2 regions of the Ideonella margarita genome follow, and region 1 is predicted to be linked to the other one. Evidence: riboswitches for the same ligand, from Rfam matches in the RefSeq annotation. Region 1 holds a riboswitch; the other holds the start of a gene.
The links. A riboswitch is a leader RNA that binds a small molecule or an ion and turns the genes downstream of it on or off. The one in region 1 is predicted to bind glycine.
Positions count from the first base shown of each region.

Region 2: another riboswitch for glycine. It lies ahead of AACH00_RS16345 (D-amino acid dehydrogenase); the one in region 1 lies ahead of gcvT (glycine cleavage system aminomethyltransferase GcvT).

Region 1 covers NZ_JBBUTI010000018.1:41,051-50,873, forward strand. Annotated here, with positions in the region: gene AACH00_RS19210 (transglycosylase SLT domain-containing protein) at 1-557, shown strand, start outside; gene recR (recombination mediator RecR) at 630-1,217, opposite strand; gene AACH00_RS19220 (YbaB/EbfC family nucleoid-associated protein) at 1,229-1,555, opposite strand; gene dnaX (DNA polymerase III subunit gamma/tau) at 1,598-3,727, opposite strand; gene AACH00_RS19230 (AIR synthase-related protein) at 3,799-4,926, shown strand; gene AACH00_RS19235 (Crp/Fnr family transcriptional regulator) at 5,415-5,996, shown strand; RNA gene ffs (signal recognition particle sRNA small type) at 6,023-6,119, shown strand; gene AACH00_RS19245 (peptidylprolyl isomerase) at 6,229-6,765, opposite strand; glycine riboswitch at 6,981-7,072, shown strand; glycine riboswitch at 7,089-7,201, shown strand; gene gcvT (glycine cleavage system aminomethyltransferase GcvT) at 7,249-8,403, shown strand; gene gcvH (glycine cleavage system protein GcvH) at 8,478-8,852, shown strand; gene gcvP (aminomethyl-transferring glycine dehydrogenase) at 8,973-9,823, shown strand, end outside.
Region 2 covers NZ_JBBUTI010000012.1:42,476-52,298, reverse strand. Annotated here, with positions in the region: gene AACH00_RS16370 (class II fumarate hydratase) at 1-1,125, shown strand, start outside; gene AACH00_RS16365 (acetyl-CoA C-acyltransferase family protein) at 1,282-2,466, shown strand; gene AACH00_RS16360 (DUF2145 domain-containing protein) at 2,487-3,506, opposite strand; gene AACH00_RS16355 (hypothetical protein) at 3,506-3,970, opposite strand; gene AACH00_RS16350 (DUF3047 domain-containing protein) at 4,165-5,007, shown strand; gene AACH00_RS16345 (D-amino acid dehydrogenase) at 5,047-6,312, opposite strand; glycine riboswitch at 6,481-6,585, opposite strand; gene AACH00_RS16340 (hypothetical protein) at 6,686-7,759, shown strand; gene AACH00_RS16335 (glycine-rich domain-containing protein) at 7,772-8,488, shown strand; gene AACH00_RS16330 (Rieske 2Fe-2S domain-containing protein) at 8,546-9,583, opposite strand; gene AACH00_RS16325 (GntR family transcriptional regulator) at 9,661-9,823, shown strand, end outside.

The sequences.
Region 1 (9,823 bases):
GGGTGGCCCCCAAAACCCTGCGTCCAGCCGAGGCGGCCAAGGAAGTTGGCATGAGCGAAGCGCAGCTGCGCGACGTCAACCGCATTCCGCCGAAGATGCTGGTGAAGGCGGGCTCCACCTTGCTGGTGCCGCGCAGCGCTACCCGCACCGCTGACGTTTCTGAACACGTGGCTGACCATGCCTCCATCGCCCTGGCGCCGGATGTTCCTCCGCTGAAGAAGGTCACGCTGAAGGCTGGCAAGAAGGGTGAGACGGTCGCCTCGATCGCCAAGCGCTATCGAACCACGCCGGCCCAGGTGGCCAGCTGGAACAAGGTGGCGCCCAACGGCACGTTCAAGGCCGGCAGCGCAATCGTCGTGTTTGTGCCGAATGCCACCAAGGTGGCTGCGGCCCGACCTGCGCCCGCTGCGGCAAAGCCGGCTGCGAACGGCAAGGGCAAGGCCACTGCGGTGGCCATTGCCAAGCCAACGGTCAAGGCGGCACCTGCGCGCACCAGTGGTGCTGCCAAGACGCCGGCGCCGCGCAACCGCGCGGCCATCCGCCTGGCAGATCACTGATGCTTGAAAGCGGCAGGTGCGTCTGAGGGCGCACCTGCCGCCGCCGACCACCTGAGCCGGTCGACGGCGTGATCAGCGCCGATCCACCAGCGCGTGCGCGATGGTCGACAGATCGACGTACTCCAGCTCGCTGCCCGCCGGCACACCCCGTGCGAGGCGCGTCACGCGGATGCCGCGCAGCTTGAGGGCCTCGGACAGCACGTGCGAGGTTGCCTCACCTTCAGCGGTGAAGCTGGTGGCCAGGATGACCTCGGACACCACGCCGTCGAGCGCACGGTCCAGCAGGTTGGAGGCACCCACCTCTCGGGCGCCGATGCCGTCGAGCGGACTCATCCGGCCCATCAGCACGTAGTAGAGCCCGCGGTAGCTGCCGGTGCGCTCCAGCGTGGCTTGATCTGCAGGCGTCTCCACCACGCACAGCTGGTGCGCGTCGCGGGCCGGGTCCAGGCAGATGCCGCAGATGGGCTCTTCGGTGAACGTGTTGCACCGCGCGCAATGCCGCACCGAAGTGACGGCCGTGTCCAGCGCGCGAGACAGCTGCAGCGCGCCCGGGCGGTCGTGCTGCAGCAGGTGAAAGGCCATGCGCTGGGCCGACTTGGCCCCGACGCCCGGCAGCTTGCGCAAGGCCTCGATCAATGTCTCGAGCGAGGTGTCGGGCACCTTGGGCGTGCTCAGAACGGCATCTTCATGCCGGGGGGCAGCGGCATGCCAGCGGTGATCTTGCTCATCTTTTCCTGGCTCAGGGCCTCGGCCCGACGCACCGCGTCGTTCACGGCGGCAGCCACCAGGTCTTCCAGCATGTCCTTGTCGTCGGCCAGCAAGCTAGGGTCGATGGTGACCCGGCGCACATCGTTCTTGCAGGTCATCACAACCTTGACGAGGCCAGCGCCCGATTGGCCTTCCACCTCGATGTTGGCCAGCTCCGCCTGGGCCTTCTTCATGTTGTCCTGCATGGCTTGGGCCTGCTTCATCAGGCCGGCCAGTTGACCCTTCATCATGTGCTTGTCCTTTTGGTGTTTGGAGGTACGTCCACGGGGGCATCAGACCGGCTTGATGGAGCCGGAGACGATGCGCGCCGTGTTGAATTGCGACAGCATGGCCCGCACGAGCGGGTCTTGCTGAATGGTTTGCTCAGCGTCGAATTGTCGACGCGCGGCGAATTCCGCGTCGCGGCGGGCCGGTGAATCCTGGGCCACGCCAGGGCTGACCGCCAGCGACACGGCCGCGCCCAGCACGCCACGAACGGCCGTCTGGAGCTTGTCGACCAGCCCGGTGGAGCGCAGCGTCTCGCGCTCGACACGCAACTGCCACACCTCGGCGCCGCCTTGTGCCTCGATGGCGATCAACTCGGCCTGCATGGCCAGCTCGCGCGCCAGGGCGGCAATGGCGCCGCTGCCAGTCAACTGGGTCGTCAACGCCGCCCAGCGGTCCCCAAGCGGCGTGCGCATCACTTCGATCGCGGCCAGCCGGTCGGCGGCGGCGGCACGGCGTTCAACGGGCGCGGCAGGCGCGAAGTGCTCGGGCTCTGCCTCGGGCTCCACCGGCCGTTCAATGCGCTGGCTCGCAGCGCTGGCGGCAACCGGCAGCACATCCGCTTCAAACGGAGCCTCGTCCATCCAGGGCGGCGGGCCGTCATCAGGTGCCGAAGCACGAGCCGGCGCGGAAGGCTGCGGGCGCGCGGCCACCACGGGGGCTGGCGCAGGAGCGGCCATGACGGGCGGTGCGGCCACGGGGCGCGACATCGCAGGCTGAGCTGCTGGCGCGATCGTTGGCGCAGCCTCGGGCAGATTGGCTGGCGCGGTGTTCGGCGCAGCAGCGCTTGGCGCAGCCGTTGGCACCTCAGGCGGGGCCACGGGCGATGCTGCACGCGGAGCGGCCACCGGCACGGAGGCCGGTGACGCGCTGGAGACGGGTCGAGCGGCGGCCTGTGTGACGGGCGCTGCTGCCTGCGGACGTGCGGCCGGTGCTGCCGACGTGGGCACGGCCACCGACCGGTGCTCAGCCCGCTTGGCCAGCAAGGGCGCTGCCGCCGTTCGGCCGCCGGAACCGACGGGTGGCGCAGCATCAGCCGACATGGCAGGGAACGCCATGAAGCGCAGCAAGGTCATCACCAGCCCGGCGTATTCATCAGGCGCCAAGCTCAGCTCAGCACGGCCTTGCAGGCAGATGCTGTAAAGCAGTTGTGTTTCATCAGGGGCCAGCGCACTGTGCAGGCGACGCGCCGCTTCGGTGTCCGGGTCGGTCTCGTCCAGGCCATTGGCCACCGCCTGCGCCACCGCCATCTGCTGAAGCAGACGCGCCATCTCATCGAGCGTACCGGCGGCTGACAGGCCTTGTGCTCGCAGCGCCTCGCATTCATCGATGACGGCACGCCCGTCACGCTCCGACAGCGATTGCACCAGCCGCTCGGCATGGCGCCGATCCACGGCGCCGAGCATGGCGCGCACGGCCGACTCTTCCAGCTGGCCGCCGCCAAAGGCGATCGCCTGGTCGGTCAACGACAGCGCATCGCGCATCGAACCCCGTGCTGCCCGCGAGAGCTGACGCAGCGCGCCAGCATCCGCCTGCACCTGTTCCGCTTCCAGTACGCGGGCCAGGTGCTCGGCCACCGTCTGCGGCGCCATCGGACGCAGGTTGAACTGCAGGCAGCGGCTCAGCACCGTTGGCAGCATCTTTTCCGGGTCGGTGGTGGCCAGCACGAACTTCAGGTAGTCCGGCGGTTCTTCCAGCGTCTTCAGCAAAGCGTTGAACGCGTCCTTCGTGAGCTGGTGCGCTTCGTCGATCATGAAGACCTTGAAACGACCCACGGACGGCTTGTAGGCCGCCCGCTCGATCAACTCGCGAATCTCGTCGATGCTGCGGTTGGACGCGGCGTCCAGTTCCACATAGTCGATGTAGCGGTCGGCATCAATTTCGCGGCAGGCGCTGCAGACGCCGCAGGGGCGCGCGGTGATGCCGCCCTGGCCGTCGGGCCCGGTGCAATTCAGGCTCTTCGCAAGAATGCGCGACACGGTGGTCTTGCCAATGCCCCGCGTGCCAGTGAACAGGTAGGCGTGGTGCAGCCGCTGCTGCTCGAGCGCGTGGGTCAAGGCCCGCACGACGTGGTCCTGCCCCACCATCTCTTCGAAGCTGCGAGGCCGGTACTTGCGGGCCAGGACGACATAACTCATGCGGTCATTCTACGGGTCTGAAGATGCCGGAATTGCCCCCGAGGCGCGTGGCTGAAGGATAATCCCGCCCCATGACTGCTTCTGCCCACGACTCCACCGGCGCCACCCTGAGCTATGAACAGGCCGGCGTGAACTACGACCTGATCGATCCGCTGAAGGTGGCCGCACAGCGCGCTGCCGCAGCCACCGCCGGCCACCTCACCGCCCACGGCTTCACCGAGGTGAAGGCCTCGCGCGGCGAATCCGCCTACGTCGTGGACGTGGGCCCGTTTTACCTCGCCAGCATCGTTGAATGCCTCGGCTCCAAGGCCCTGGTGGCCGACGAGATGCACGCCCTGACGGGCAAGAGCTACTACGCCGGCATCGCCCAGGACACCATTGCCATGGCCGTGAATGACCTGATCACCGTCGGCGCCACGCCGCTGGTGGTGCAGGCCTACTGGGCTGCCGGTGGCAGCGACTGGTTCGGCGACGCCCAGCGGGCGCAAGCCCTGGTGGCGGGCTGGAAAGCAGCCTGCGACACCTGCGGCGTGGCTTGGGGCGGCGGCGAAACGCCGGCCCTGGCGGGTATTGTGGAAAGCGGGCGCATCGACCTGGCAGCCTCCTGCACCGGCATCATCAGCCCGAAGTCGCGCCTGAGCGTCGGCGATGAGCTCGCTGAAGGCGACGTCATCGTGCTGCTGTCGTCCAGCGGCATCCATGCCAACGGCCTGAGCCTGGCCCGCAAGCTGCTCGAGCGTCTGCCGGAAGGCTATCTGACCGAAGTGGCGCCCGGCCTGAATTACGGCGAGGCCCTGCTGGCCCCGACCACGTTGTACAGCCCGGTCACCGAAGCGCTGGCCAAGGCTGGCGTGTCGATGCACTACTGCGCCAACATCACCGGCCACGGCTGGCGCAAGCTGCTGCGGCACCCAAGCACCCTCACCTACCGCATTCACACCGTGCCGGCCGTGCCGCCGGTGCTGAGCTTCATCCAGAAGCACGCCCACCACGACGACCGCGAGGCCTACTCCACGCTGAACATGGGCGCCGGTTTTGCCCTGTTCGTCAAGGCCGAGGACGCTGCACGCACCGTCGAGATCTCGAAGGCGCTGGGCGTGGATGCGGTGATTGCCGGCGTGGTCGAAGCAGGCCCGAAGCAGGTGGTGATCGAGCCGATCAATGTCACCTTCGGCAATGACGACCTGCAACTGCGCTGAGTACGCGCCGACGCTGCACTGAAGCCACATTGAGCCCACACTGAGCCCACACTGAGCGCAACGCAGCTCAACGGAGCTTAAAACCCACCCAAAAGCCACCCGGGCAAACGCCTAGGGTGGCTTTTTTCATGGAAATCTGCGCGTTCATGTGTCACGGGAGAGACACATTTGCGCAGCAATGAGTTGCGGCAAGGGGCACCCGACGAACGGCTGTTTGTCAATCGATTGCAGCGACCTAGCATGGTCACCCGTTAAAGAAAAGGCATGGCTGCCCCGCGCAGCGCCACGCACTTGCCAGCAGGACGGCAAGTTTTCTGCCACCACATGCCTCTGGTTGCCCGATGCCCCTGCCCGATCACCTGCACGAAGAACCCAACCGACCGCCTCAGCCTTTGGGCCCAGGCCTGCTACTCAACATTCCGCTGCTTGCGGCGCTACCGATCGAGCAAGCCCAGGAACTCGCCGCGCAAAGCTTCAAGCGCCGATACATGCGCGGGGAATACATTCTTGAACAGGGCCAGCATGGCCATTCGCTCTACATCCTGCTGCAAGGCAAGGCCCACGTGCTGCGCACCGACAACCGTGGCCGCGAAGTCATTCTGGATGTGCTGCGCACCGGCGACCATGCCGGCGAGATGTGCCTGATCGACAACCAGCCGCACTCTGCCAGCGTACGCTGCGAAACCAACTGCGACGTGCTGGAATTGCCCGGTGCGGTGCTTGCACGCACCTTGCCTGATCGCCCGGTGCTGTCGTGGATGTTGATGCGCACCCTGGTCAAGCGTTTGCGCCGTGCACACCGCCAGATCAATTCGCTCGCCCTGAAAGATGTACCCGGCCGTGTGATGCGGGCGCTGCACGACATGTCGGAGCCCGAACAGATCGGCTCTCGCATCGTGCGAGAGCGGGTCTCGCGCCATGAGCTGGCACGCATGGTGGGCGCCTCGCGCGAGATGGTCAGCCGGGTCGTGCTGGAGCTGGCTACGCAGGGCAAGCTGGAACTGCGCGACGACGGCGGCGTGCGTCTGTTGCTGCCAAATAAAGAGTTGAATGCCCGCCCGCCGGAATGACGCTGCCATCGCCTACAATCAATGCTGACGGGCCTCCTCGCATGGAAGCGCAGCCAACTGGGTCAGGTGGGGAACCAAGCAGCCCTAACTGTTGCAACCAGTGCCGAGATCAGGCTCGTCAACCTCATTCACCGGATTGATCAACCAATCCGGAGCCCTCTCCGGGCACCCAACGGCCTCCATGAGTTCTGCTCTGGAGGCCTTTTTATTGGCGTGGCCGCAAGCGATGGGGTCAATCGACCACTGCGGCCCGAGTGATGCGCACCGGCTCCTTCAGCATCTGGCCGCGGACATACGCCTCGCCCTGCTCCGGGTCGGTGACGCTGGCATGAATGCGGCGCACCACATCCATCCCGCTCACGACACGGCCGAACACGGCGAATCCCTGTCGATCTGGGTTGCGCGCGGCACCTGCATCCAGCCCGGGTTGATCGCCGACGCAGATGAAGAACGCAGCCCCGCCACCAGTGCCCGGCGCGCCGCGCGCCAGCGACAGGCTGCCGTCAAGGTGCTTCAAGCCAGTCATTGACGTGGGCTCATGCGTCACCGGCGGCAACTCCCGGTTCTCGTCCAGCAAACCGCCCTGGATGACCTGGATGGGCGGTGAGCCTCGGTCGTTGTCCTCCCGCACGACGCGGTAGAAGCCAGCCTGCTGCTGGTACAGGCCAGTCGTCACATAGCGCAGGAAATCCGCCGACGACAGCGGTGCCCGGCTCGATTCGAGTTGCACCACGATGTCACCGGCTGTGGTTGTCAGCTTGACCCGCACGGGTGCTGCCTCAGCGGGTGTTGCTGCCCTTGCGGCATGACTCATCGGACACACAGCGAAAACGATGGTCGCCGCAAGGGCGTTGAGCAATAGGCGTGGAGGCATTCAAGGGTCCGTTCATGATCTGTGCGGGCGCGTCAGCAGCCCAGGCAAGCATCAAATTCTGCACCCGAAGCGGCTGGCGCGCGATGGCGGCGATGCGGCTCGGGTACACTGCCGTCTTGTCAGGAGAGAGCTCCATCCGGGGCCGCCGAAGGCGCAGAGGTTCACCCCTCGAACGCTCAGGCAAAAGGACTGACAAGCGGCTTGCCGTAACAAGCAAGACGTTCCTCACTGGAGAGAGACAAGCCGTCGAGCTTGTCCACCGAAGGGGCAAGCGGTGTCCGTCATCCACGGCACTGTCAATCTCTCAGGTAAAGCGGACAGCGGGGGCACTTCTCAACCATTGCGTGGTTAAGTCAGAACTGCCCTCGAAAGCTCCACATGTCCGCTGCCGCCCCAGATCAAACTTCCCTGCACCACACGCCGCTGCACGCGCTGCACCTGGAACTGGGCGCACGCATGGTGCCGTTCGCCGGCTACGCCATGCCGGTGCAGTACCCCGCCGGTCTGATGGCCGAACACCGCCAGTGTCGTGATGCGGCCGCGCTTTTCGACGTGTCGCACATGGGCCAGCTGCGCCTGGTGGGCGCTGGCTCCGGCGCTGCGCTGGAAACGCTGGTGCCCGTTGACGTGATCGACCTGCCGGCTGGCAAGCAGCGTTACGCGTTGTTCACCAGCGAGCAAGGCACGTTGCTGGACGACCTGATGATCACCCGCCCGCAGGCCGACGCTGCCGCCGCGTTTGGTGACCTGTTCGTGGTGGTGAATGCTGGCTGCAAGGACGCTGACATTGCCCATCTCAAGCAGCACATCGGCCACCTGTGCGAGGTGATTCCCATGCCTGAGCGCGCGCTGCTGGCCCTGCAAGGGCCGCAGGCCGTGACCGCTTTGAGCCGCCTCAACCCGGCCGTGGCCAGCCTGACCTTCATGACCGGCGGCGTGTTCACGCTGGCCGGTGCCGATTGCTTCGTCACCCGCTCGGGCTACACCGGCGAAGACGGCTTCGAGATCTCCGTGCACCAGGACCAGGCCGAAGCCTTGGCGCGTGCATTGCTCGCCGAGCCGGAAGTCAAGCCTGCTGGCCTGGGTGCGCGCGACACGCTGCGCCTGGAAGCCGGCCTGTGCCTGTACGGCCATGACATCGACACCACCACGACGCCAGTGGAAGCCGCGCTGACCTGGGCCATCCAGAAGGTGCGCCGCACCGGTGGCGCCCGTGCTGGCGGCTACCCCGGTGCAGCCGTCATCGACGCGCAACTGGCGGCTGGTGCTGCCCGCAAGCGCGTGGGCCTGGTGGGCGCCGAGCGCGCCCCGGTGCGTGAAGGCGCAGCGATCGTCTCGGCCGACGGCACCCGCCTGGGCACCGTCACCAGCGGCACGCTCGGCCCGACCGTCAACACGCCGATTGCCATGGCTTACCTGCCGGTGGATCATGCCGCCGTGGGCACCCAGGTCTTCGCCGAAGTGCGCGGCAAGCGCCTGCCGATGACCGTCACCGCCATGCCGTTCACGCCGAACCGCTATTACCGCGGCTGAGCGGCTGAGCGCGTCGCCCCGATTTCCTTCCCATTTCCTTTCCTCTGACCCTGAAAAGCTCCAGGAGCCCCGACATGTCGATCAAGTACACCGCCGACCACGAATGGATCAACGCCGCTGACAGCGCAGCCGCCGTGGTGGGCATCACCGTGCACGCCCAGGACGCCCTGGGCGATGTGGTGTTCGTGGACCTGCCGGAAGTGGGCAAGACCTACGCCAAGGGCGACATCGCCGGCGTCGTCGAATCGGTCAAGGCCGCTGCCGATGTCTACATGCCGGTCGACGGTGAAGTCGTGGCCGTGAACGACGCGCTGCGTGACGATCCGTCGCTGGCCAACACCGACCCGCTGGCCGCTGGCTGGTTCTTCAAGGTCAAGCTGGCGAACCCCGCCGAGCTGGACGGCCTGATGGACGCCACCGCGTACGACGCGCTGCTCAAGACCCTGTGATGGGTTGGCCGCACTCACCTGCGGCCCCTGAAACTCCCTGTTGCCCCTGCCCTGTTGCCATGCCTTGCCGCATCGGGCCACCGGGCGTTTGAACACATCTGCCGCTTTCGCCGCACTGCCATGACACACACCCTTGCCGCGCTGGAAAACGCCAGCGAATTCACCGCCCGTCACATCGGCCCCTGGGCTGACGATGAAGCCCGCATGCTCAGCGTGATCGGCGCTGCATCGCGTGAGGCGCTCATCAGCACCATCGTGCCGGAGAGCATCCGTCGCCCGGAAGCGATGCGCTTGCCGGCGGCCGTCAGCGAAGCGCAGGCGCTGGCTGAATTGCGCGGCATTGCGCAGCAGAACCAGGTGCTCAAGAGCTTCATCGGCCAGGGCTACCACGGCACCCACACGCCGGGCGTCATCCTGCGCAACATCCTCGAGAACCCTGCTTGGTACACGGCCTACACGCCGTACCAGGCCGAGATCTCGCAGGGCCGCATGGAAGCCCTGGTGAACTTCCAGACCATGGTCACCGACCTGACGGGCATGGCGATGGCCAATGCCTCGATGCTCGACGAGGCCACCGCCGCAGCCGAAGCCATGACCCTGGCCAAGCGCAGCGTGAAGTCCAAGAGCCAGGTGATCCTGGTGTCGGCCGATTGCCACCCGCAGACCATCGAAGTGGTGCGCACCCGCGCCGAGCCGCTCGGCCTGAGCGTGGTGGTGGGCGAGCTGCAGCAGCTGGTCGCTGAGCACGACTGTTTCGCTGTGCTGGCGCAGTACCCGGCCAGCACCGGCCACATCCCGGATCTGCGCGCACTGACCGACGCCGTGCATGCCAAGCAGGCCGCCGTCATCGTGGCCGCTGATCTGCTGGCCCTGACCCTGCTGACGCCCCCGGGTGAATGGGGCGCAGACATTGTGCTGGGCAACACCCAGCGCTTCGGTGTGCCGATGGGCGCCGGTGGCCCGCACGCCGC
Region 2 (9,823 bases), on a different contig from region 1:
GGCGCGTTTCCGCTGGGGATCTGGCAAACCGGCTCAGGCACGCCCTGCAACATGAACGTGAACGAGGTGCTGGCCAACCGGGCTTCCGAGTTGATGGGCGCTGGAAGGGGCAACTTGCGCTGCGTGCATCCGAATGACCATGTGAACCTCGGGCAGTCGTCGAACGACGTGTTCCCGACCGCCATGCACCTGGCCGCCGGCACGCAGCTCAGCCAGCAACTGCTGCCGGCGCTGCAACGCCTGCGCGACACCCTGCACGGGCACGCCACCCGGCACGCGCAACTCGTGAAGCTGGGCCGCACGCACCTGCAGGACGCGACGCCCATCACCGTGGGCCAGGAGGTGTCGGGCTGGGTGGCCCAGCTGGACGCGGCGCAGGCCCATCTGCACCAGCACTGGACCGGCCTGCTGGGCCTGGCGATTGGTGGCACGGCGGTGGGCACGGGCCTGAACACCCACCCGGCGTTTGGCACCCGGATGGCGTTGTGGCTGGCGGCCGACACCGGCCTGGCCTGGCACTGCGCTGACAACCGCTTCGCGGCGCTGGCCGCGCACGACGCGCTGGTCAGCCTGCACGGCGCCCTCAAGGGCCTGGCCGTGGCCTTGACCCGCATCGCCAATGACTTGCGCTGGCTGGCCTCGGGCCCGCGCGGCGGGCTGGGTGAATGGCACCTGCCGCCGAATGAGCCGGGCAGCTCGATCATGCCCGGCAAGGTCAACCCCACGCAGTGCGAAGCGATGCTGATGCTGTGCATGCAGGTGATGGCCAATGACGTGGCCATGAGCTTCGGTGGCGCCGCCGGCATGCTGGAGCTCAACACCGCCAAGCCATTGCTGGCCCACAACCTGCTGCAAAGCCTGCGCCTGCTGGCCGACGGCATGACCAGCTTCGAGCGCCATTGCGTGGCCGGCATGCAGCCCGATGCGGCGCGGATGCGCGCGCTGCTCGACGGCTCGCTGATGCTGGTGACGGCCCTGGCGCCGCACATCGGCTATGAGGCCGCTGCGGCCATCGCCCAGCGGGCCGAGGCCACCGGCAGCAGCCTGCGCGAGGCTGCACTCGCGCTGGGCAGCGTCAATGCCCGCGACTTTGACGCCTGGACCGACCCGGCGAACATGGTTTGATCAGCCGCCCCGACCGCCGCCATCCACGATTGGACGTGTGCCTCTAGCCGCCGGGCAAGCCTGGCGTCAACCGGCGGGGCCAGAATTGCGGCTCGACACCGAGATCGGTGCCGCCATCTGCACTGACATCTGCACTGCCAACTGAGGAGACAAACCATGAGCTTCAAGGACATCTATGTGGTGGGTGCCGCGCGCACGGCCATCGGCACCTTCGGCGGATCGCTCAAGGACGTGCCGCTGACCCAGCTGGCCACGCTCACCGTCAAGACCGCCATGGCCCGCGCCGGCGTTGACCCGACCCGGGTTGGCCAGGTGGTGATGGGCAACGTGATTCCCACCGACACCCGCGACGCCTACCTTTCGCGCGTGGCCGCCATCGAAGCCGGCATTCCGCAGGAAACTCCGGCCTTCAACGTGAACCGCCTGTGCGGCTCGGGCCTGCAGGCGATGCTGCTGGCGGCGCAATCGCTGCAGATGGGCGATGCCGACGTGGCGATTGGCGCTGGCGCCGAGTCGATGAGCCGCGGCCCTTACCTGATGCCAGCTGCCCGCTGGGGCCAGCGCATGGGTGACGCCGTGATGACCGACTACATGCTCGGCATCCTGCACGACCCCTTCCACAAGATCCACATGGGCATCACCGCCGAAAACGTGGCGGCCCAGGAAGGCATCACCCGCCAGATGCAGGACGAGCTGGCCGTGGTGAGCCAGCAGCGCGCCGCCCGTGCCGTGGCCGAAGGCCGGTTCACCTCGCAGATCGTGCCGGTGGAGATCGCCAGCCGCAAGGGCACCATCAGCTTCGCCACCGACGAGCATGTGCGTGGCGACACCACCGTGGAATCACTGGCCAAGATGCGCCCGGCTTTCAAGCCGGACGGCAGCGTGACCGCCGGCAACGCCTCGGGCCTGAACGACGGCGCCGCCGCGCTGGTGCTGGCTACCGGTGATGCGGTGAAAGCCCAGGGCCTGAAGCCGCTGGCCCGGCTGGTGAGCCACGGCCACGCCGGCCTCGACCCCAAGCTGATGGGCCTGGGGCCCGTGCCGGCCACGCGCATCGCGCTGCAACGCGCCGGCCTGCAGGTGGGCGACATCGACGTGATCGAAGCCAACGAAGCCTTTGCGGCCCAGGCCTGCGCGGTGGCCAAGCTGCTGGGGTTTGATCCGGAGAAGGTGAACCCGAACGGCTCGGGCATTTCGCTGGGTCACCCGGTGGGGGCCACGGGCGCGATCATCGCCACCAAGGCGATCTACGAGCTGCACCGCACGGGCGGCCGCTACGCGCTGGCTACCATGTGCATTGGCGGTGGCCAGGGCATTGCGGCCATCTTCGAGCGCTGCTGATCGGACTGAAACCAGCGGCCTCAGTCCAGCGGCCAGACGGTGTCGCCTTCGCCCGCCGAGCAATCGTCGGGCAATGGCGCACCGTCACGCCGCAGCACGATCTGCCGCGCGTCGTGGCAGAACTCCAGGCGCTGGGCGCCGGGGTGCTGCGCCCGGGCAAACGCTTCCAGCGCATCGGGCATGCTGACGCGGTAAACCGCCGCGGCCAGATCGGCCTCAGGGTGGTCGCTGTTGTGCACATAGGGCACCAGCGGCGCCAGCCACACCACCGGCCGCCAGCGCACCTGCACCGGCGTGGGCACATAGCCCGCAGCCTGCAGCCAGGCTTGTGCGGCGGCGCGCGTGGTGGCGGGGGTAGTGGCGGGGGTAGTGGCGGGGGTAGTGGCGGGGGTAGTGGCCACCGCTGCGGGTGCCGCTTCTGACGATGCCGGCACGCTCAATCGCCCCCAGCTCACGGCCATCAGCTCGGCCACCCACTGGTTGCAGTTCTGGAACGTGGTGCTGAAGGCATACGCATTGGCGCTGTAGGCCGGGTGCAGCACCGACAGGGCGGTGGGCTTGTCGAGCGCGCTCTGCGCCAGATCGGCCGCCGCACCGGGCGGCAGCAGCAGCACCGACACGTGGCCGAGTGCCGGGTTGTCGGCGCCCATCACGAAGCCGGGCAAGCCCTGGTCAAACAGGCGCGGCGCCCCTTCTTCGCAGGCGTAATACAGCTGGCGCACCGCCCAGGGGCTGGCGGCGCTGTCACGCAGGGCCAGGCCGGCATGCGAATACCGCAGGCCCACCCGACGCAGGTCGGTGCCCGAGCGGGCGATCAGCGCGAGGGCCTGGCCACTGGCGGCCAACTCCGCCTTGATGCGGCCGGCAAACCGCAGCAGACGGTCTTGCTCAGGCGCGCCCAGACGCGACGGGCTGTCGCACAGGCGCAGCGATGCACTGCCGCTGCTGAAGGCGAAAGCCGGACTGCTGGTGGCAAGCCCGGCCAGCAACACCAGCAACGCACACAGGCCCGCCGGGCTCACCGAGCCCGTCAAACGCATCAGAGCACGACGACCTGGCTGCCCAGTTCGCGGTACACCGCGTCGTCCAGCACCAGGAAGAAGGCGCGGCCGCTGGTAGCGTCGGCAAAGGCCACGCCGTAGTCGCGGGCCTGTGCGGCCACCACGCCGCCCACGGTCACCTGGGCGGCTTCGGCCACGGTTTGCGGCATCCAGACGAACAGCCCACCTTCGGCGCTGGCGTCGGCCACGGCTTGCAGTTGCACACGGACCAGGCCCGGGCGCTGCTCGGCCACGGTGATGTCGATGACGCGGTAATCGCCGGCCGCCGTGCGTTCCTGGCCCGACGAGGACTTGCTGGACTTCTCGATCGAGGTGGACGAGCTGCCCACCGACTGCGACGCCGCGCTGGACGCCGAGGAGGTGATGGTGTCAGCCAGCGCAGGTTGGGTGGCGGCCACGGCCAGCACAGCGGCGCAGGCCCAACGGAAGGAAGCAGAACGCATGGTGAACTCCGGCCCGCAGGCGAAATGGATGTAGGGATGGATTTGAAAAAACAGATCAAAAGATCTCGGGAATGGCCTGGATCTTACGTCGTCATCCCCCTGACACGGCCCAAGGCGAGCATGCTGCGCTTGTGCCCGGTTGTAGGCACTTGTGACTGCCCTGCCCCATGCCGCACCCACACCTGCCAGCGACCTTGTCCGACCACACTGACGCCCGCACTGAGGCCTGCACCAGCACGTCAGCGCCTCTCGCCCAGCCGCAACGCCGCTTGTGGTGTGCGGCGGCCGCGGGCTGGCTGGTGGCCGGGTGCGCGCCTTTGGCACGCCAGGGCGAAGCCGGCCCACCCGACAGCGCCACCGCAGCGCTGCCCACCGGCAGCCGCGGCCCGCTGCCCTTCACCGGCGGCGGCGATGTGGGCAGCCTGCCCGCCGGCTGGCACCCGCACATCATGCGGCGTGACCTGCCGCCCACCCACTACGAGCTCACCCGCAAGGACGGCCGCATGGTGGTGCAGGCCGACGCGGCGCGCTCGGTGTCGGGCTTGCGCTGCGATGTGAACATCGACCCGAGGCAAACGCCGTGGCTGAACTTTTCATGGCGGGTGGATGAGATCGACCCTCGCGCCACCGTGGCCGACGACGATCTGGACGATGCGCCGGCCCGCGTGGTGATCACCTTCGACGGCCCGCCGCCCAAGCTCACGCTGCGCGAAACCATCTTCCACGAGCAGGTGGAGCTATTCACGGGCCATGTGCTGCCGCACGCCACGCTGATGTACGTGTGGGACGGCCAGGGCCCGCTCGAGGCCATCTTCCAGTACCCGCGCAGCTCGCGCATCCGCTACCTGGTGGTGGACAGCGGCGCGGCGCACCTCGGTGAGTGGCGACAGCACCGCCGAAACGTCGCGCTCGATTACCAGCGCGTGTTCGGTGAGCCGCCACCCGGGCGCATCCGCCACGTCGGTGTGCTCACCGACAGTGACGATCTGCGCATCCAGAGCAGGGCCTGGTTTGGTGATTTGAGCTTCAGCGCCTGAAAGGACGCTGGCCTGTTCCACGTCGACGCAGGCGCTGGCTCAGACAGCCGGCTGCAAACCACCCGCAGCCACCGTGGCCGGTGCGCCCAGCGCATCGGTCAGCACCCCAGCCACCATGTCGGCGGTCACGGCACTCAGCGTCCAGCCCAGGTGGCCGTGGCCGGTGTTGTAAAACACCGTCGGCAAACGACCGCGGCCCACACGCGGCAGCATGTCGGGCAGCATCGGCCGCAAGCCGGCCCATGGCACCACGCTGCGGGTGCTCACGCCCGGGAAGCACTGGTTCACCCAATCCACCAGCGGCTTGATGCGGTCAGCGCGGATGTCACGGTTCATGCCGTTGAACTCGGCCGTGCCGGCCACGCGGAAGCGGTCGACGCCCAGGCGGCTGGTGACGAGCTTCGTGGCGTCGTCCAGCAGGCTCACCTGTGGCGCGGCCGCCTGGCTCTGTGCGTCATTCAGGTTCACGGTGATGGAGTAGCCCTTCACCGGGTAGATGTTGACCCGGTCACCCAGGCCCGCGGCAATCGCGCGGCTGGCGGTGCCGGCACACACCACCACGGCGTCAAAGGCCAAGGTCTGCTCTCCGGCGTCGGTGGCCACGCTGATGCGGGCCTGGCTGGCATCGGCTTCCACGCGGCGCACGTCCTGGCCGTACAGGCAGTTCACGCCCCGGCGTTGCGCGGCAGCGGCCAGGCCGGTGGTGAACTTGTGGATGTCGCCGGTGGCGTCGCTCTCGGTGTAGAAGCCGCCGTAGTAAGCGCCGGCCAGCGTGGGCTCGATGGCCCGCATCTCGGCCGGTGTGACGGCACGGCGGGGCAAGCCGCCCTGGGCCAGCAGCTCGCTCACCTTGGCGGCGTGGTCGAAGCCGGGCTTGTCGCGGTAGATGTGCAGGATGCCCTGGCGGCGCAGGTCGAAATCAACGCCCTCTTCGGCGGCCCACGCATACAGGTGGTCGCGCGCGGCAATCGCCAGCTTGGCGGTGGCCACGGTGTTGCGCTCGTAGTGCGGGATGTTGGCGATGAACTCGGCGAACCAGCTGAGCTTGTGCCAGCTGGGCTTCGGGTTCACCAGCAGCGGTGCGTCGCTGCGCAGCATCCACTTCAGGCCCTTGACCACCGTGGACAGGTGGTTCCAGACCTCGGCGTTCGAGGCCGACAACTGCCCGCCATTGGCGAACGAGGTTTCCATCGCGGCGTAGCGATGCTTTTCGAACAGGGTGACGGTGTGGCCGCGGCGGGCCAGGGCATAGGCGGTGGTGACGCCGGTGATGCCGCCGCCAACGACGGCAATGGTGCGAGACATGCGAAGTGCTCCATGGAACGTCGATCAGGGACGCCTGCAGCGCACCCATGCGGCAGCAGGCACCCCCTCTGTTCCATGACCTGAGAGATTCACACCCGGCCTTGGGCGGCGGGCATTTGCTCCTTCGGTGCACCGGGTGACGACACCGGCGGCTCTTCAGAGTGACTTCGCAACGCACCGGTCCTGGGGCCTGAGAGTTTCCGGGGTGGTTGCTCCTTCGGCGCCTTCACCACCTGTGTCTCAAGGGGTGTCGGGCTCTCCCGATGCGTTGTCAGCGGGTGCTTGATCAGAGATTTCTCAGGCACCCGTTGCGGGCCGGACTATGCCACAGGCCCCGCCAGCTTGTCATCACGGTGCACGTAGACTGGCGGCCATGCTGACCCGTTTTTCACACTGGCGCGCACGGCGCTGCAGCGCCCTGGCGCCCAGGTTCGCGGCCATCACGGCCATGGCGGCTGCCCTGTGCTGCCTGGCCTTGCCAGCCACCGCGACCGAGAGCGCCGCCGCGGCCAAGCCCGGGCAGTCGGCGAAGGCCGCGGCCGCCACAGCGCCCGCTGCCCCCTCTGCCGCAACACCCGCCGCCCCGCTGGTGCAGGTGCGCTGGGCCGTGGGCGACACCCGCCGCTATGTGCTGACCAAGACCCGCGCCCGCGCACGCAACGACCTGGTTGAGCAGGCGCAGAGCAGCGACACGCCCATCGACGTGCAGGTGCTGGCCGTGAATGGCGAGCAGAGCGTGCTGGCCTGGCGCTACGGCGAAACCCGGCTGGATGATGCCGAGGCAGCGGCCAACCCGATGGTGCGGCAGATGTCGAACCTGATGAAGGGCCTGACGCTGGAGCTGGTGGTGTCGCACGACCGCGGTGTGGTGGGCCTGCGCAACTGGCGCGACATCCAGGCGCTGATGGACAAGGTGTTGACCGACATGGGCACGATGCTGCGCAGCAACGGCATGACAGACGCCGCCGTGGCCGGGGTGATGCAGCAGGTTCGGCCGATGTTCGCGACCGAAGCACAGATGGTGGCCACCAGCACCCGCGAGGCCCAGCTGATGTTCAGCCTGCTGGGCAAGCCGGTGGGTATGAACCAGCCCTTCAGCTACGACGCGGCCCTGCCAAATGCGCTGGGCGGTGAGGCCATTCCAGGCCGCGGCGAGTACCAGGTGATGCAGCAGGAAGGCCCCAGCGCCACCATCGGCTGGCAGCAGAAGGTAGACAGCGCGGCGTTCCAGCGCATCATGTCGCGCACCTTGACCGACATGGCCACGCGCATGGGCAAGCCCACGGCCAACATCGGTGAAACACTGGCCAACCTCACGGTTGATGACCGCGCCGAATTCAAGGTCGACCTGCGCAGCGGCTGGCCGACGGCCGTGACGCACATCCGCCGCACGGGCTCGTCGCTGCGTTCACAAACCGACACCACCAGCCTGGTGGCTGCCCCCTGAAGGAGCCGACCGATGCTGATCGCCACCAACCTGATCCTGGGCCTGGCCGCAGCGGGCGGTGCAGGCATGTGGTGGCGCACCCAGCGGCGTCTGAAATTGCTGGAGCGCGAGCGCTTCATTCGCGGTCATGTCTTCCCGGCGCGGCTGCTGAATGGCTTGACCGAGCGATGGCCCCACCTCACGCTGCGCGACCAGCATCTCGTGGCGCGTGCGCTGCGGCAGTGGTTCCTCATCCATGCGCGCACCCGGCCGCTGCCGGTGGCCATGCCCTCTCTCGCGGTGGATGAGCTGTGGCACCACTTCATCCTCGACACCCGGGCCTATGAGGCGTTCTGCGCGCAGGCCTTCGGCAGCTTCTTCCACCACCTGCCAGCCAGCACCGGTGCGATGGCCACCGCGCAGGGCCGCCTGAGCGCCATGCGCCGTACCTGGCGCGCCGCCTGCCATGACGACAACATCCAGCCCCGCACACCAAGCCGGCTGCCGCTGCTGTTCGCGATCGACCACAAACTCGCAATCCCCGGACACACCTGGTGGCGCCTGGACGGCCCGCAAGGCCAACGCCGTGACAATGACACCGGCGTCGGGAGTGATGGTTGCGGGGGCGGCGAAACCGGTGACCTGCACGCCCTCACTTCCGACAGCAGCGATGGCGGTGGCTGGGGCAGCGACGGAGGCGGAGACGGCGGTGGCGATGGCGGCTGCGGCGGTGGCTGCGGCGGCGATTGATCGCTGGCTCAATGCCTGAGCCAGTGACTCATCGGGCCGCTCAGGCCCGCCTGTCGATCAGCCCTGCGGCGCCTCGGCCGCCAGCATCTGGTCGATGATCTTGCGGGCCTGCACGCCACCTGCGTCGATGTTGAGCTTCAGCAAGGCGCGGTCAGGCCAGCGCAGCAGGTTCTCCTGCTGGCGACGCAGGATCTCCATGTCCTCGGCAAAGATCTTGCCCTGGCCTTCGCGGATGGCATCGGTGAGCGCCGTGTCCTCCGGCTTGAAATGGCGGGCCATGCCCCAGAAGTACCAGCAGCTGGTGGCGCTTTCCGGGGTGATGTAGTCGACCACCACCGAGGCCACCTTGGCATGCTCGGGCGCATCGAAACCGCCCTGGCCTTCGAGGGCCACACCCACGTCGATCAACACATTGCTCGGCGGCACGAAGCGGCACACCTGCCAGCGGTCGACCTTGGCCTGCGGGTCGAGGCCATTGGCCGTCATCGCGGCTTGCCAGAACGGCGGCGCATGGATGCCGCCCATGCGGCGCTCGGTGATCACCTGGCCCGAGGGCAGCAGCTGCGTGGCCACCGGGGCCTCGTCAATTTCCTTCTGGCCGATGCTGCTGGCGTGCACATAGGTCTCGTGCGTCAGGTCCATCAGGTTGTCGACCAGCAGGCGGTAGTCGCAGGGCATGTGATACAGGCCGCCGCCGTAGGCCCAGCCCTCTTGCGCATGCCACAGCGGCACCGGAATGGCGTTCACGTCGGCCTTGGCGGCCTCGCCCGGCCACACCCAGATGAAGCCGTAGCGCTCAGCCACCGGGTAGGCCCGGGCGCAAGGGAAGCCGCGGGTGCGCTGGCCGGGCATGCTCACCGTCTTGCCATCACCGCCCATGGCCAGGCCGTGGTAGCCGCACACCAGTTGGCCGTCACGCACGAAGCCCAGCGACAGCGGGGCACCGCGGTGCGGACAGAAGTCTTCCACCGCCTGCACCTGGCCTTGCGCATCACGCCAGAAGGCGATCGGCAGGTCACAGATGCGACGGCCCAACGGCGCCTGCGCGACCTCGTCAGGCATGGCGGCCACGTACCAAGCATTCAGCGGAAACATCTCAAACTCCTTAATTTGGGATCCCATCATGGTTTTCATGCATGGATTTTGTCAATAGATGGCTACCATTGGATCCCATGAGTTCAATTCAAAGCGCCGAAGGCATTGGCACAGGCCCGCAGGCAGCCTCCTTGCTGGCCACCCTGCGCCAGCAACTGCGCGAAGGCCGCTGGCCTGCCGGCAGCCGCCTGAGTGAAGCCGGCGTGGCCGATGCGCTGGGCGTGTCGCGCACGCCGGTGC